One region of the Mucilaginibacter defluvii genome, then DNA from elsewhere that is predicted to be linked to it. Evidence: riboswitches for the same ligand, from Rfam matches in the RefSeq annotation. Region 1 holds a riboswitch; each other region holds the start of a gene.
The links. Region 1 has a riboswitch for cobalamin ahead of ABD960_RS08410 (TonB-dependent receptor plug domain-containing protein). Riboswitches for the same ligand answer to the same signal wherever they lie in the genome.
Positions count from the first base shown of each region.

Region 2: it holds a riboswitch for cobalamin, as region 1 does, so the genes downstream of both, ABD960_RS01580 (ribonucleoside-diphosphate reductase small subunit) here and ABD960_RS08410 (TonB-dependent receptor plug domain-containing protein) in region 1, are expected to answer to the same signal.
Region 3: it holds a riboswitch for cobalamin, as region 1 does, so the genes downstream of both, metE (5-methyltetrahydropteroyltriglutamate--homocysteine S-methyltransferase) here and ABD960_RS08410 (TonB-dependent receptor plug domain-containing protein) in region 1, are expected to answer to the same signal.

Region 1 covers NZ_BAABJI010000002.1:489,897-495,450, reverse strand. The annotation lists gene ABD960_RS08410 (TonB-dependent receptor plug domain-containing protein) at 1-1,044, opposite strand, end outside; cobalamin riboswitch at 1,152-1,352, opposite strand; gene ABD960_RS08405 (SRPBCC family protein) at 1,473-2,216, shown strand; gene ABD960_RS08400 (helix-turn-helix transcriptional regulator) at 2,266-2,934, opposite strand; gene rplT (50S ribosomal protein L20) at 3,056-3,400, opposite strand; gene rpmI (50S ribosomal protein L35) at 3,480-3,680, opposite strand; gene infC (translation initiation factor IF-3) at 3,744-4,310, opposite strand; gene thrS (threonine--tRNA ligase) at 4,312-5,554, opposite strand, start outside.
Region 2 covers NZ_BAABJI010000001.1:362,323-367,876, forward strand. The annotation lists gene ruvC (crossover junction endodeoxyribonuclease RuvC) at 1-414, shown strand, start outside; cobalamin riboswitch at 503-748, shown strand; gene ABD960_RS01580 (ribonucleoside-diphosphate reductase small subunit) at 880-1,857, shown strand; gene ABD960_RS01585 (ribonucleoside-diphosphate reductase subunit alpha) at 1,965-4,337, shown strand; gene ABD960_RS01590 (OmpW/AlkL family protein) at 4,534-5,223, shown strand; gene ABD960_RS01595 (hypothetical protein) at 5,330-5,554, shown strand, end outside.
Region 3 covers NZ_BAABJI010000004.1:826,382-831,935, forward strand. The annotation lists gene ABD960_RS20785 (FecR family protein) at 1-91, opposite strand, end outside; gene ABD960_RS20790 (RNA polymerase sigma factor) at 173-742, opposite strand; cobalamin riboswitch at 992-1,177, shown strand; gene metE (5-methyltetrahydropteroyltriglutamate--homocysteine S-methyltransferase) at 1,352-3,664, shown strand; gene ABD960_RS20800 (acetylxylan esterase) at 3,997-5,343, shown strand; gene ABD960_RS20805 (hypothetical protein) at 5,358-5,554, shown strand, end outside.

The DNA of each region.
Region 1 (5,554 bases):
GTTATTAAAGGGTTTATAGCTTAAAGTGGCGGATTGGTAAAGCTCGCGCTGTGTATAATGTTCATTAGCGCCGCCATTATTATTCAAAAATGAAGCATCGGTATAATGCTGGTAATTGTGCGATGCCTTGGCGGTTAATAACAGATGCAATGAACTCTGCCAAATACGGTCATAAACAGCCTGCACAAAAGCGTCCTGGTTAAGCAGGTGCTGATCTTGATATACAGCATTAAGTATGACCGGACCGGGCAAACCACGGTCAGAGCTGATGTAATTAAACTGAAGCCTGAACGTCGTACTGTCGTCTTTGCTGTAGTAAACTCCCCAGTCAATTTGCTGGGTAGATACGTCGCTATTTACACGCCTGCCGATGGTGTCTCTGCCACCAAAGTTATCTTTAAATTTGTAATTGCCGTTAGCTTTTTGTGTTGAGGCGTTTAGTACAGCCGACCAATTATTACTCAATCGCTGCTGCCACTGTACATAAGGATTGATTAAACTAAAGCTTCCGGCACGCACACCGGCAGTAATGCCGTAAGGTTTTTCAACACTTAATTGAGGCTGCTTTGTAATGAGCGAAAGCACCGCCGAATTCGCATACGAACGAGCTGGCAAGCTTAGGTTAATCGGCTGGCCGGTATATAAAATAATCTCCTGTAAATTCAATAAATTAAAGCGCCCAAGATCTACCTGCCCGGTTTGCGCATCGTTTATCGGTATACCATCGTACAAAACGCTGGTGTAACCGGCACCCATACTGCGTACCGAAACTGTTTTTAATCCGCCTATTCCGCCATAATCGCGCACGGCAACTCCAGAAAAATTGCGAACTGCATCGGCTACGCTAAAAGCGCTATATCTGGAAAAATCAGCAGATGTAATAGCCTGAACAGGAGTAGCCGACTTTAAAACACCTGATGTAATACCTTGAATGTGTACTTCCTGTAAGTTTTTGACACTGTCGGATTGCGCGAGGGTATTCTGGCTAAAGCCCAATATGAAAAACGCTATCGCATTTAATGCAAAAATATTTTTGTTTAACATATTGATTTCACCACGACTATTTAAAACGAAAAGAGATCAGGAGAAATATAATATGAGTGAAATGCGCATTGCACATGCCATTCAAGCTTCAATCCCCGAAAGCTTCGAATAATTAATTACTTATGGCAGGTATTCTGACTTGCTCCCCTCACTCCTGCCTTCCCATAGTTTATTACTACAGTGGCTTATTGACGGATTTTTGGTTACAGAGCTTACAGCTGCGGGACAGTTACGGACTTACACCGTATTCCCTTTTAATTTGCGAGGCTATCAAGTAACAACGCAAAACCAAAAGCGCACAAATGTACAATAAATAGCGACTACTATTTAAAAAAAAACCGTTCGTGTAAAAGCAAGTTTTTTAACTAAAGCAAAACTCCTTTAACGGCACAATGTTATATAAGTAATCTACTTAAAAACATATCATTATGTCGAATGCATCAATACAGTTGGCAAACAACTACCACCGCGCCGAGAATAACGCGGAACCTATAAACCTAACATGGCCGGAGCGATATATCTCCATTGCTACGGGTGTTAAATTAGGAATATCGGGTTTTAAAAACCTGTTTAAAAGTCCGTTTTCAAGTATTATAAAACTTGGAGCCGGCGGCTACCTGCTAAGCAGGGGATTTACAGGCCACTGTGAATTGTATAGCCGGGTTGGTAAAACCACTACCGATGATGTGGTGAACGTAAATGTACGTTCAGCCTTTGTGGTTAACAAGCCGCGTTATCAGGTTTATGAGTTTTGGCGTCAGCTTGATAATTTGCCTCTGTTTATGAAACATCTGGAAAGCGTACAGGTGATTGATAACACCCGATCGCACTGGGAGCTTAAGTTACCGGCCGGCGTAGCCCGTGTTACCTGGGATGCTGAGATTGTGAAGGACGAGCCGGGTTACATGATTGGCTGGAGCTCACTGCCGGGATCTATCATTGATAACGCAGGTAAGGTACGTTTCAGAGATGCCGAAAATGGCGGAACCCTGGTTGATGTGGTGATCAGCTACCACCCACCTGCAGGTGGCCTTGGCGCAAGTATAGCGTATGCTTTGAACCCGGTGTTTAAAAGCATGGTCAACGCTGATGTTCAGAACTTTAAGCAATACATGGATATCGACAATGATACCCGCGAATTAAACGACAAAAGCACAGACCCGCTGTTGTAGAAATTAAATCTATTAATTAAGGCGCTTACAATATTTGTAAGCGCTTTTTTTATAGCAGGTTGAAGGCGCGGGCGTATTCTGTAAATTCAAAATTATTGGATATGCCAAGCTTTTGTTTGATGTTTCGGCGGTGTGTTTGCACTGTCTCTGCCGATATGAATAGCTCTTTAGCTATTTCGGGCGAACTTTTGCCGCCAGCCACCAATTTTAAAATGCTGATCTCCCGCTTACTTAACAAGCCAAAACGCGCCGCATTGTTACGAAGGAATATATTTTCGGCTAATAATCGCTCGGCTTTGGGTTCAACTTCTTTCAGATTTTCAATGGGCAGCGCGGTAGTTATGGTTAGCAAGGGCTTGCCATCATCATCCCACATAAAAATACCGGTGGAGGTAATGTGCCAGGTCCAGTCATCCTTACCGGCGTATTTTACCTGTTGAAAATAGCTGAAACTTTCGTTCTTTTTATTGTCACGTAAAAGCTTCTCCATTTTCGGCAGCAGGCCTTCCATATATTCCATGTTGAAATAACGCGGGTAGTATTCTGCTCCCATTTCCCTTAACTCATCAACGGTTACTCCCAGTAACTTCTGCCCTTTTGAGCACATATGAACTACCGAAAAATCAGCAATATGGTGGATGATAGTTACGCCGGGCAGCATTTCGGCATAGGGTGCGAATTCGGTTATTTTTTGGCTGATAGGTTTGGGTAGTTCCATTTACTCAGGGCGAACATTAATTTCCCTGAATATGTAAAATAATATTAGAAAGTAAAAATGCACAAAAAAAACGCCCGGTTAATACCAGGCGTTCTTCAATGTAAAACGTTGCTAAACAGAACTATTTTACTGCGTCAATAATTGCTTTGAATGCATCTGGGTTGTTCATAGCCAGGTCAGCTAATACCTTACGGTTTAAACCGATCTCTTTAGCGGCTAATTTGCCCATTAATTGCGAATATGAAATTCCGTGCTGACGGGCACCGGCGTTAATACGCTGGATCCATAAAGCTCTGAATTCTCTTTTCTTGGTTTTACGGTCGCGGTAAGCATACTGTAAACCTTTTTCTACTGTGTTTTTTGCAATGGTATAAACCTTGCTGCGTGAACCCCAATAACCTTTAGCGAGGTTCAAGATTCTTTTTCTTCGTCTGCGTGACGCTACTGCGTTTACTGAACGTGGCATCTTGTTGTTGTTTTTGGTAGTGAGTGCCGCTTAAGGGCGAACTTTAGTACTCTAATACCTGGTTAAAAATTTAAATTAATTACTTACCGATACAAAGCATACGCTTTACGTTACCCATGTCAGCATCAGACACTAAGCTGGTGTGACCTAAGTTACGCTTACGTTTGGTCGACATCTTGGTTAAGATGTGGCTTTTGTATGCGTTTTTCCTTGCAATTTTACCGGTTCCAGTAAGCTTAAAACGCTTTTTGGCACTGGAATTGGTTTTCATTTTTGGCATAACTCTTATTTGTTTGTGTTTAGACGTTTTCGCAACGTTTTATTTTTATTTCGAATATCGAATTTACTTTTTTGCACCCTTTGGAGCTACTGTAAGGAACATACGCTTACCCTCTAATTTCGGTAATTGCTCAACCTTCCCCACTTCCTCCAACGCCTGGGCAAATTTTAATAAGAGTATTTCGCCTTGCTCCTTGTAAACAATTGAACGGCCTTTAAAGTGTACGTAAGCACGTACTTTCTCGTTCGACTCCAGAAACTTAATAGCATGCTTCAGTTTAAACTCAAAGTCATGGTCATCAGTGTTAGGGCCGAAACGGATTTCTTTTATAACCGTTTGTTTGGCATTGCTTTTTATCTCCTTCAGCTTTTTCTTCTGCTCGTAAATAAACTTATTATAGTCGGTTACTTTACAAACAGGCGGGTTAGCGTTAGGCGATATCTCAACAAGGTCAAGCTCCTGCTCCTGGGCAATGGCAAGCGCGTCACGTAGTGAATACACGCCAGTTTCCACATTATCACCAACAAGACGAACCTCTGGCGCCTTGATGAATTGATTGATGTTATGTTCGGCCTCTTTTTTCTTGAAAGGGGGCCTTGGTCCTCTGTTGAACGGTCTGTTTAAAGCCAAGTTATACTGTTATTTCTTTAGTTATCTGTTTTATAAACTCCTCTACGCTCATGCTGCCCAGGTCGCCCTGACCATGTTTACGAACTGAAACCACATTTTCTGCGGCTTCTTTTTCGCCAACGATAAGCATATAGGGGATCTTTTTAACTTCAGCATCGCGGATTTTACGCCCGATCTTCTCATCTCTGAAGTCAATTAGCCCGCAAATATCGGAATCTTTTAATTCATCTGAAAGTTTTTTTGCATATTCTTCATATTTTTCAGATATAGGAAGAATAATAAATTGCTCCGGTGAAAGCCACAGCGGGAAGTTACCGGCGCAATGCTCAATTAACACGGCCACAAAACGTTCCATTGAACCGAACGGCGCGCGGTGTATCATCACCGGGCGGTGCTTCTGGTTATCGCTGCCGGTGTACTCCAGTTCAAAACGCTCAGGCAGGTTATAATCAACCTGAATGGTACCCAATTGCCATTTACGGCCAAGGGCGTCTTTCACCATAAAGTCGAGCTTAGGGCCATAAAATGCGGCTTCACCAAGTTCAACAACAGTTTTTAGGCCTTTTTCTTCAGCCGCTTCTTTTATGGCCGATTCAGCCAGCGCCCAATTTTCATCGGTACCGATATATTTAGTTTTATTCTCCGGATCACGTAATGATACCTGTGCTGTATAGTCCTCAAATCCAAGGGCTCCAAAAACGTATAACACAAGGTCAATTACCTTTTTGAATTCTTCCTTAACCTGGTCAGGGCGGCAAAATAGGTGAGCATCATCTTGAGTAAAGCCACGCACACGGGTTAAGCCATGCAGCTCGCCACTTTGCTCGTAACGGTAAACGGTGCCAAACTCAGCGTAACGTACCGGAAGATCCTTATACGAACGTGGTTTTGATTTATATATCTCGCAATGGTGCGGGCAGTTCATTGGTTTTAACAAAAACTCCTCTCCTTCCTGCGGTGTTTTTATCGGCTGGAATGAGTCTGCACCATATTTTTCATAGTGGCCGGATGTTACATACAGATTTTTATGCCCGATGTGCGGGGTAATTACCTGCTCGTAACCGGCTTTGGTTTGCGCTTTTTGCAAAAAGCTGGTCAGGCGCTCACGCAGAGCGGTGCCTTTAGGTAACCATAATGGTAAACCCATACCCACTTTTTCGGAGAATGTGAACAGCTCTAATTCCTTACCCAACTTGCGGTGGTCGCGTTTTTTAGCTTCCTCCAGCATGTGTAAGTACTCGGTA
Region 2 (5,554 bases), on a different contig from region 1:
GCGCTTATTGATAACTATCATCCCGATTGCCTGGCAATTGAGGCGCCTTTTTACGGTAAAAACATTCAGGTAATGCTTAAGCTGGGCAGGGCACAGGGCATGGCTATGGCCGCGGCTTTGTCCCGTAATGTTGATATAACCGAATATGCTCCCCGCAAAATAAAACAATCCATAACCGGTAACGGCAATGCCACCAAAGAGCAGGTTGCCGGTATGATACAACGCTTGCTGAATTTTACCGAAACCCCCGATTTTCTCGACGCTACAGATGGCCTGGCCGTGGCGGTATGTCACGCGTTTCAGCGCAGCGTTGTTAGCGGCTCCTCTTCTTCTTCAAAAAAATCATACTCCGGCTGGGATACCTTTGTAAAGGATAATGCCACCCGCGTATCAGGCGTTGGTAAAAAGAAGTAGTAAGGTGTTTATAACTTACCCCAGATGTTAAAAACTATCATTACCTCGATACTTCCCTCGTCGCCTATCTTTGAAAGCACCAAATAGTTCTTTGTAAACACCGTAAGGTTGCCGGTTTTATAACTGGTATTAAAAGGGAACCATGTTAAACTCATGGGCTGACGTTGCAACTGTATCGTTTTAGTCATCAGCGAGTTGTGAATAGTGAATGGTGAGCGGTGAGTAGTGATTGGATGTCATTCCAATGCTCACAACTGACTACTAACCACTCACCAGTGACAACTGACCATTGACCAAAACAAAGCCAGACACCTGCCCTGCGGTATTTGACAGAACTTTCACGCATAGGGTTTTGCCAAAAGAAGTAGCCTGCCTGCCGGCGCCATTGAGCGCTTGCCTGTCGCGCCCTCGTCTTTTGTCAGTACCTGCTGCAACACATACAATAATTTAATTAACGAGGCGCTTATGAAACAGGAAAACGATGAAGTATTGCTACGAGAGAACAAAGACCGCTTTGTGATTCTCCCCATTAATTACCCCCGTATTTGGGAAATGTACAAAAAGCACGAAGCCAGCTTTTGGACAGCCGAGGAAATTGACCTTAGCGACGACCTGAAGCACTGGGAAACGCTTAACGCCGGCGAAAAGCATTTCATATCGCACATACTGGCGTTTTTTGCCGCCAGCGATGGTATTGTGAACGAAAACCTGGCGGTGAACTTTATGAGTGAAGTACAGGTTCCTGAAGCACGCTGCTTTTATGGTTTCCAGATCATGATGGAGAATATACACTCTGAAACATACGCCCTGTTGATTGATACTTACGTTAAAGACCCTGTTGAAAAAGACCGTTTATTCCATGCCATTGATACCGTGCCATGTGTAGGCAAAAAAGCCGAATGGGCCCTTAAATGGATTGAGAACGGCACCTTTGCGCAGCGCCTTGTAGCTTTCGCCGCGGTAGAGGGTATCTTTTTTTCGGGTAGCTTTTGCTCACTGTTCTGGCTTAAAAAACGTGGCCTGATGCCGGGCTTAACTTTTAGCAATGAGCTGATCTCTCGTGATGAAGGTATGCACTGTGAGTTTGCCTGCTTACTATACAGTATGCTTAACAACAAGTTGAGCAAAGAGGAAGCAACGAGCATTATTACCGATGCCGTTGAAATAGAAAAGGAATTTGTAAGCGATGCGTTACCGGTTAACCTGATAGGCATGAATGCCAAGCTGATGAGCCAGTACATTGAGTTTGTGGCCGACAGATGGTTGCAAGAGTTGGGTTATGATAAGCACTATAACGCTACCAATCCGTTTGATTTTATGGAGATGATAAGCTTGCAGGGTAAAACCAACTTTTTTGAAAAGCGCGTAGGCGACTATCAAAAAAGCGGTGTACTAAACAACGTACCCGAGAGCAAATCGTTCTCGCTGGATGAGGACTTTTAACAGCCCCACCCAACCTCCTCTAAAGGAGAGGAGCAAAAAAGATAATTAACTATAATAAATACACTCACTTAGAAACTCCCCCTTTAGGGGGTTAGGGGGCACGCAATATGTTTGTAATAAAAAGAGATGGCCGCAAAGAGTCGGTAAAATTTGATAAGATAACAGCACGTATCGAGAAGTTGTGCTACGGGTTTCAACTGGTTGATCCGATTGACGTTGCCAAAAAGGTGATTGAGGGTTTATATGATGGCGTAACCACTTCGGAACTGGATAACCTGGCTGCTGAAACTGCCGCGTCATTAACCACCAAGCACCCGGATTATGCTTTGCTGGCATCGCGTATAGCTGTGTCAAACCTGCATAAAAACACGGTAAAATCATTCAGCGAAACCATGCGTATGCTGTATGAGTACGTAGATAGCAAGAATGGCAAAAACGCATCGCTGATCGCTGATGACGTTTGGGAAGTGATCAGAGATAATGCTGAAGTGTTAGACAGCACCATTATTTACGACCGCGATTTCGGGTTCGATTACTTCGGCTTTAAAACGCTTGAAAAATCATACCTGCTAAAAATCGACGGTAAAATAGTGGAACGTCCGCAGCACCTGTTTATGCGTGTATCGGTAGGTATCCACAAAAGCGATATCGACAGCGTTATCAAAACTTACAACCTGATGAGCGAGCGTTGGTTCACCCACGCTACACCTACGCTATTCAACGCGGGTACGCCGAAACCACAAATGTCATCATGCTTTTTGCTGACCATGAAGGATGACAGCATTGACGGTATTTATGATACCCTGAAACAAACCGCCAAAATTTCGCAAAGTGCGGGTGGTATAGGTTTGAGCATCCATAACGTACGCGCAACAGGTTCATACATCAGCGGTACCAACGGTACCAGCAACGGTATCATACCGATGCTGCGTGTATTTAATGATACTGCCCGTTATGTTGATCAGGGTGGCGGCAAGCGTAAAGGCGCTTTCGCTATTTACCTGGAGCCTTGGCATGCTGATGTATTCGAGTTTCTTGACTTACGTAAAAACCACGGTAAGGAAGAAATGCGCGCCCGCGACTTGTTCTATGCCCTTTGGATTTCAGACTTGTTTATGAAACGCGTTGAGGCCAATGAGGATTGGAGCCTGTTCTGTCCGCATGAAGCACCGGGTTTAGCGGATTGCTTTGGTGCCGAGTTTGAAGCATTATACACTAAATACGAACAAGAAGGCCGTGCCCGTAAAACCATTAAAGCACAGGAGCTTTGGTTTGCGGTGTTAGACTCACAAGTGGAAACCGGTACGCCTTATTTGTTGTACAAGGATGCCGCAAACGCCAAATCAAACCAGCAAAACCTGGGTACTATAAAAAGCTCAAACCTTTGCACCGAGATCATGGAATACACCTCGGCTGATGAGGTAGCGGTTTGTAACCTGGCATCGCTGGCCTTACCGCGCTACATCAACAACGGCGTGTTCGATCACGAGAAATTATATGAGGTTACTTACCAGGTTACATTGAACCTGAACCGCATTATCGACCATAATTACTACCCGGTTGATGAGGCCCGTAACTCAAACCTGCGCCACCGCCCGATAGGTTTAGGCGTACAAGGTTTGGCTGATACCTTTATACAACTGCGTTTACCGTTTGAAAGCGATGCCGCCAAACAACTTAACAAAGAGATATTTGAAACCATCTACTTCGCTTCAATGACGGCTTCAAAGGATTTGGCTATCCAGGATGGCGCTTACGAAACCTTCAAGGGTTCACCGCTATCACAAGGGAAATTCCAGTTCGATCTGTGGGGTGTAACTCCGGAAAGCGGCCGTTGGGATTGGGAAAATCTGCGCCTTGATGTAATGAACCATGGTGTGCGTAACTCACTGCTGGTGGCGCCAATGCCTACCGCATCAACCTCGCAAATATTGGGTAATAACGAGTGCTTTGAGCCTTATACCTCAAACATCTATACCCGCCGTGTATTAAGTGGTGAATTCATCGTGGTAAACAAATACCTGTTGCGCGACCTGGTTAACCTTGGTTTATGGAACACCACCATGAAGGATAAGATCATCAGCGCTAACGGCTCAATTCAGGATATTCCTGAAATACCTGCCGATATTAAGGAACTGTACAAAACCGTATGGGAAATTAAGATGCGTAACATCATCGATATGGCAGCCGACAGGGGCGCTTATGTTTGCCAGTCGCAATCGCTTAACTTGTTCATTAACTCGCCAAACGCGTCAAAACTTACTTCAATGCACTTTTACGCATGGAAGAAAGGCCTTAAAACAGGTATGTACTACCTGCGTACGCAGGCGGCATCACAAGCGGTTAAGTTTACGGTTGAAAACCAGGGCGGCAAAAACATGGAACCGGTTATCCCGGATCACGTTGCCCAGGTTGCCGATGAGATACCTGCAGGCCCAAGCTGCTCAATGGAAGAGGGCTGCGTAACCTGTTCGGCATAACTACGATCCTGTAGCTATTAAAGTGTCAGTTTAATAGTTTTACTAAAAAAGCGTGGGGCGTTTTGGAATGCGTCCCCGCTTTTTTGTTTACAGGCATTTTTTTGCATGACGAGCATCATCCCCGTAGGTGCTCCCCGTCATGTGTCGCCACTGCGGCATCCAATACATTTGAGGCATAGATCAACTTAAATGTATTATGAAAAATTTACGAATACTACTTGCCGCAATTTTACTTATTACTTCAACAACCACCTTTGCTCAACAGAAAGGCGAATGGAACATTCGCTTGCGTGGTGTGGGTGTTATCCCGCAGGAGAAAGCCAATATAGGCGTAATCGGTGGTGATGTCGACATCAGCAAAAGCTTTATCCCTGAGCTTGATTTTACTTACTACTTCGCCAATAACTTTTCGGCCGAACTGATATTGGGTACAACCCGCCACAAAGTGAAAACCACATCATCAAACCTCACCGCTATTGGCGGCCCTGCATCTGCCGATGTTGACCTGGGTAAAGTATGGTTGCTGCCGCCAACGCTAACGCTGCAATACCATGTGCCTACTGGCAGTATAGTAAGGCCATATATCGGCGCGGGTGCCAACTACACCATATTTTATGGTGCCGATGAAGGCTCGACCGTTAAAGGCGTTGATTACAAGAATAGCTTTGCCTTTGCCGCGCAGGCCGGTGTGGACATCGACCTGAATAAAAAATGGTTTGTAAACGTGGACATGAAGAAGCTGTTCCTCTCAACAGATGTTACAGTAGATGCTTCAAACCTCACCCCGGCGGGTAACCCAAGTCTTGAGCCAACACTGCGCAACATACCTGCCGATGTTAAGATACGCCCATGGCTGATAGGCATAGGTATAGGCTGCCGCTTATAAAAAATTGGTTTAGATAAATAAAAGCGCTGTGCCGGTTAAACGGTACGGCGCTTTTTGCGTCTGTACCAGTAATCAACCAATTGTTCACCTTTACCCTGATCATATAATGATAAACCTGTACCATTTTAAGTTACCCGCAGTCGCGCTTTTATTAATAGCCCTGTTTTACTGCCCGGCGGTTAAAGCACAAACACCGGTTATAGAGTATGAGCCTGATGAAAGTTATGTTGGCTTTAACCAGGGCAAGGGCTGGGCTATAGGCGGGCAGTTCGGGTACGATTTCCCGACAGGGGCGTTGAGCCAAAACTACCGTGTTACCCCGACCTACGGC
Region 3 (5,554 bases), on a different contig from region 1:
GCATTTCAAACAATTCATCAAACTCCCCGCGTGTACACGTATTGCCCATGTACTTTTTAAGAAGTTCTGATTTACGCTGACTTTGATCCATTTAATAACTGATTGATATACTAAAGACACAGTAAATCAGCTATCAGACTAATAAAAAGTAAAATAAAATTTGTTTGTAGTGCTATTGGTTATAAATGCAGCAAAACAGCAGCACCATGGCCGAGTGGACACCATTTTTGGTAAGGTATGTATTTATAAAGCTAAGGGCGGCCATCAGGTGGTTTTTTACCGTATGTTTTGAGAGGTTGAGCTGCGCGGCAATTTCGTCATACGTCATGCCGTCCTCTTTACATAGTTTATAAACCAACTGGCGTTGTGGCGATAGCCGGCCTACAGCGCGCGATATCAATTGCCTGCATTCAGAAACCGCAAGGCGAGCCTCTGTATTGTTATCATCAACAACGGCTACGCGCATCAGCTCGTTAACCAGCCGGGTATCGCTGGCAGCTTTACGCAAATAATTAAGGGAATAGTTACGTGTAATGGTATAAATGTAACCGCCCAGGTTTTTTACATCATTCAAGGCCTCGGCATTTGTCCAAAGCTTGATGAATATCTCCTGGGTAATTTCTTCGGCTGCGTAACCAGACTTTGCTATAGCGTAAACCTGATTATAAACCTGCAGCTTATAATGCTCAAATACTTCCTCAAAGGTTAAATTCCGGTGGCGATTTAATTTAAACCCTCTCATCACAATTAATTGGTTTTACATGATTTCGGACTTCCTAATATAATTAAAAAGCTTCCATAACAAAATTTAATTTGTTTAAATGTTATTTATCCATTAAATAAATATAAAATCGGCGGTAAAATCCGTCTTTTTATGTGGTTGCTATGTGTGCCGCAAATGATTTATTTGCGGTTGTGTCGTTTAAAAACCTGGGCAAACCCTGATAATTATATTTTATCTATTTTAGCCCCTGCAAGTTCTTTACTTATTCTTCATCAAACCGGTGCGGGTTTTACAAACGCTAAATTAATAGGGAACCGTGTGCAAATCACGGGCTGTCGCGCAACTGTAAGTAACGCAAAAGGTTTCTGCCAACAAATGCTCACTGTTTTAATAAATGGGAAGAGCGGCAGAAATGTTACAAGCCAGGAGACCTGCCTGCCACCGAATTGACAATGCTTTCGCGGTATGAAGCAATTGATCAGGTATGATGTACATGTTAGGCTAACCTTCTGTTTTGACGGGATTGCTATGTACCGTCGTGCCTGTCTTTCTACTCCACCCCAAACGCATTGCGAAGCTTAGGCTAAAGCGCTTTTAACAGATTTATTTAATTAATTTTTTAAAAGAATGCTAACGCAAAACTTAGGTTACCCGCGCATTGGTAGCCGCCGTGAACTCAAAAAAGCCTGCGAAAATTACTGGGCAGGCAAAATCGACCTGAAAGAACTGAACCAGGTTGGAAAAGCAATTAAGGAAGAAAACTGGCAAACACAACTGGATGCGGGTATTAACCTGATACCTTGTAACGATTTCAGTTTTTACGACCAGGTGCTGGATATGAGCCTGCTGTTGGGGGTAATACCCGAGCGCTTTGCCCCAGTGCTTACCGAAGTTAAAACTAATACCGAAACTGACTTGTATTTTGCCATGGCCCGCGGCTATCAGCAAAACGGATTGGATATTACGGCACTGGAAATGACCAAGTGGTTTGATACCAATTACCATTACCTGGTACCCGAGTTTACCCAGGTGCAGGAATTCCGTATATTCTCTGAAAAACCATTTGCCGAGTACCAGCAAGCCCGCCAATACCTGGGCAACAATGCCAAACCCGTATTGATTGGCCCGGTAACTTACCTGTTATTGGGCAAAGAAAAAGGCAGCCGCTTTGAACGTATCGACCTGATAAAGAAACTGGTACCTGTCTATGTCGACATCATCAATCGCTTAAAGCAACAAGGCGCAGAATGGATACAGATAGATGAACCTGTACTGGCGCTTGATCTGTCGCAAAAAGAGAAGGAAGCCTTTGAATATGCCTATAAATTGATAAGCAATCGTGTTAACGGTGTAAATATTTTAGTAGCTACTTATTTTGATGCCCTGCATGATAATACCTCGCTTGCCGTAAATCTGCCGGTTGCCGCCCTGCATATTGACCTGGTACGCGCGCCGCAACAATTGAATGACGTGTTGGCACAACTGCCTGAAAGCCTGAGCCTGTCGTTAGGTGTAATTGATGGCCGTAACATCTGGAAGAATGATTATAAAGCGTCGTTGGAATTGATAGAAAAAGCGAAAGCTGCTATCGGTGCCGGGCGTGTTATGATAGCGCCATCATGTTCACTGCTGCATAGTCCGGTTGATCTCGGCCTGGAAACAGAACTTGATTACGGTCTTAAAAACTGGATGAGTTTTGCCAGGCAGAAGCTGAACGAGATAAAAGAGCTTAAAGCCATAGCTACTGGTACTGATGATCAGCAATATCTGCAAGCCAATCAACAATCTATCGAGGCACGCAAATTATCAACACGGGTGCACAAAGTAGCCGTTAAACAACGTATCGCTGAACTGACCGAAGCCGACGATAAACGTGTAAGCGGCTTTGCCAACAGGCAGCAAATACAGCAGCAGCGTTTTAAACTCCCGGCCTTCCCTACAACTACCATTGGCTCGTTCCCGCAAACTGAAGATATACGCCAGCTGCGGGCTAAATTTAAAAAGCGCGAGCTAAGCGCCGCTGATTATGAAAAGGCTATTGAGCAAGCCACCATAGATGCCATACGCTGGCAGGAAGAAATTGGTATTGACGTACTGGTACATGGCGAGTTTGAACGTAACGATATGGTTGAATACTTCGGCGAGCAACTGGACGGCTTTGCTTTTACCAAAAACGGCTGGGTGCAAAGTTATGGCAGCCGCTGCGTAAAGCCGCCTGTAATTTATGGCGATGTTTTGCGCCCGCGCGATATGACGGTTAGGTGGAGCCGCTTTGCTGCAGCCCAAACTGATAAGCTGATGAAAGGGATGCTTACCGGGCCGGTGACTATACTGCAATGGTCGTTTGTGCGGGATGACCAGCCGCGCGAGGTTACCGCCAACCAGATAGCCCTGGCCATACGTGATGAGGTGGTTGCCCTTGAGCAAAACGGCATCGGCATTATACAGATAGATGAGCCCGCCATTCGCGAAGGCTTACCGCTGCGCAAGGCTAACCGGGCAGCTTACCTTAACTGGGCTGTAAAGGCCTTTCGCATCTCAGCAAGTGGCGTTACTGATGAAACACAGATACATACGCACATGTGCTACAGCGAGTTTAATGATATTATTGAACATATAGCTGCTATGGATGCCGATGTGATCACCATTGAAACATCGCGCTCGCAAATGGAATTGCTGGAGGCATTCGCCAACTTTAAATACCCTAATGAGATTGGGCCGGGTGTTTATGATATCCACTCGCCGCGCGTACCTACCACAGCCGAGATGGTGGCCCTGCTTGAAAAAGCAGCTGAACTGCTACCCGCCCGTAACCTTTGGGTAAACCCGGATTGCGGCCTTAAAACGCGCAAATGGCCCGAAACTAAAGTGGCGTTGCAAAACATGGTAGCGGCCGCGCAGCAGGCAAGGCAAAGCATAAAAGCTGAAGCAACAATTTAAATATCAAACGGGCAGGTACTTCCTGCCCGTTTTGTTTATAGCCTTCCGTATATGGCATAGTCCCCTAAGTCAGTTATTTACGGCTAAGTTGGTATCGATTTTGCCTCTTAACATTTATTGCAAATAGCGGTTAATTAATACTTAATATTTAAAGCAGGAAAAGTGGCTGTGGTTAAGTTGTTTTAATAACAGCGAGATAAACCACACCGCTCAAATACTGCTCTACAATATGGGGTATTGGGTAATTTTTTCCCTATTGTGGGTAAAAATATGCTTAGCTGGTATTGCTGCCCTAAGGTTTAAGTTATCAACTATTGATTTTTCAGGCCCTGATGAATAAAATTTTAACTTTTATTTTCGCTATATGCATGAGTGTAGCTCTGCCTGTAGCCGCTTACAGCCAAACCCCTGAACACGAAGAAGGCGGTGAGGCGGAAGGTGAAGTTTTTCTGGATATCAAACCTAAAATCAGGAATGCTATCTTTAACGATCCGGCCGAGGTAGCTTACGATATTAAAGTTAAAAGTACTTATAAAGAAGTTCAGGAAGGTAAAGTAAGCTATGAGCTTAAAACCGACTACGGTAAACATGTATCTACTGATTCGGTAAAAGTAAAAATAGGCCCGGGTGGCAGTAAAAAGCTTAGTTTTAAAATACCTGCTAAAACGCCTGGGTTCTATGAACTAAGTTTTCGTTTCAATCTTTCCTTATATGATGATACCGTACGCCGTGTTTTTGGTGTAAGGCCGGATCAGATCGTAGCGGAGAATAACCGCCCGGCTGATTTTGTATCGTTCTGGCAAAAAACGCGCGACTCGTTAAGCAAGGTGCCGCCAAAGTACCGGGTGCTGGAGCGCAAGGATCTGTCGACCCCCAAGATCACCGTTTATTTAGTAGAGATGCGTTCATGGAACAACGCCTTGATCCGAGGCTGGTTGACCATCCCTAAAAACCGTCCTAAAAAATTACCGGTACGCTACCGCGTGCCCGGCTACCTGGTTACCATGGAGCCCAGCATGATGGAAGATGATTTCGCGGTATTCTCCATAAACGTGCGTGGCAATGGCAACAGCAAGGATGCCATTAACACCAAGGGTATACAATATAACCTCTACAACATCGGCGACCGGAACAACTACGTGTACCGCGCGGTATATATGGATTGCTTGCGCGGGGTTGATTTTATTGCCTCGCACCAGGATATGGGGCTGGATACCTCACGTATATCTATTGACGGCGGCAGCCAGGGTGGTGCTTTAGCTATTGTGGTGGCCGCGCTGGATAAGCGTATAAAACTGGTAACCACTGAGGTACCGCTGTACAGTGATATTCATAACGCCGTGCGCATATCAAAAGCCATGCACCCTAATGTGCAAACCCCGGTTTGGTACATGAACAATTATGTAAGTCAAAAAACCGGCTTTACCGAACAGCGCCTCTTTAAAACCTGGGATTATTTTGATCCGCTGAACTTTGCAGGCATGGTGCGCTGCCCCGTGCTGATGGGTATTGGTTTACTGGATGAACTGTGTCCGCCAAGCTGCAGCATAGCCATGTACAACCGGCTGGCCACACAGAAGAAGGAATTATGGGTAACGCCGGATAAAGGCCACGAGGTTGATGGTAATTACTATCGCTTTCAATACCAGTGGCTGCGCGAATATTTTTTACTGCCTTAATAACCTGAGCCGGAATGAAAATCAAGATAAAGATACTTTTAAGTGTATTGCTTATAACCCTAATGCAGGCTATCCCGGCAAGGGCTGGCTGGCCGGTAGGCAAAAGGCATTATGTAATATCAACCACTATATCGTTCTACAAGGCTGATAAGGGCTGGAACAACGCAGGTAAGCTCGAAAATATTGATGGCAGTTTCCAGGCGCAGTCGCT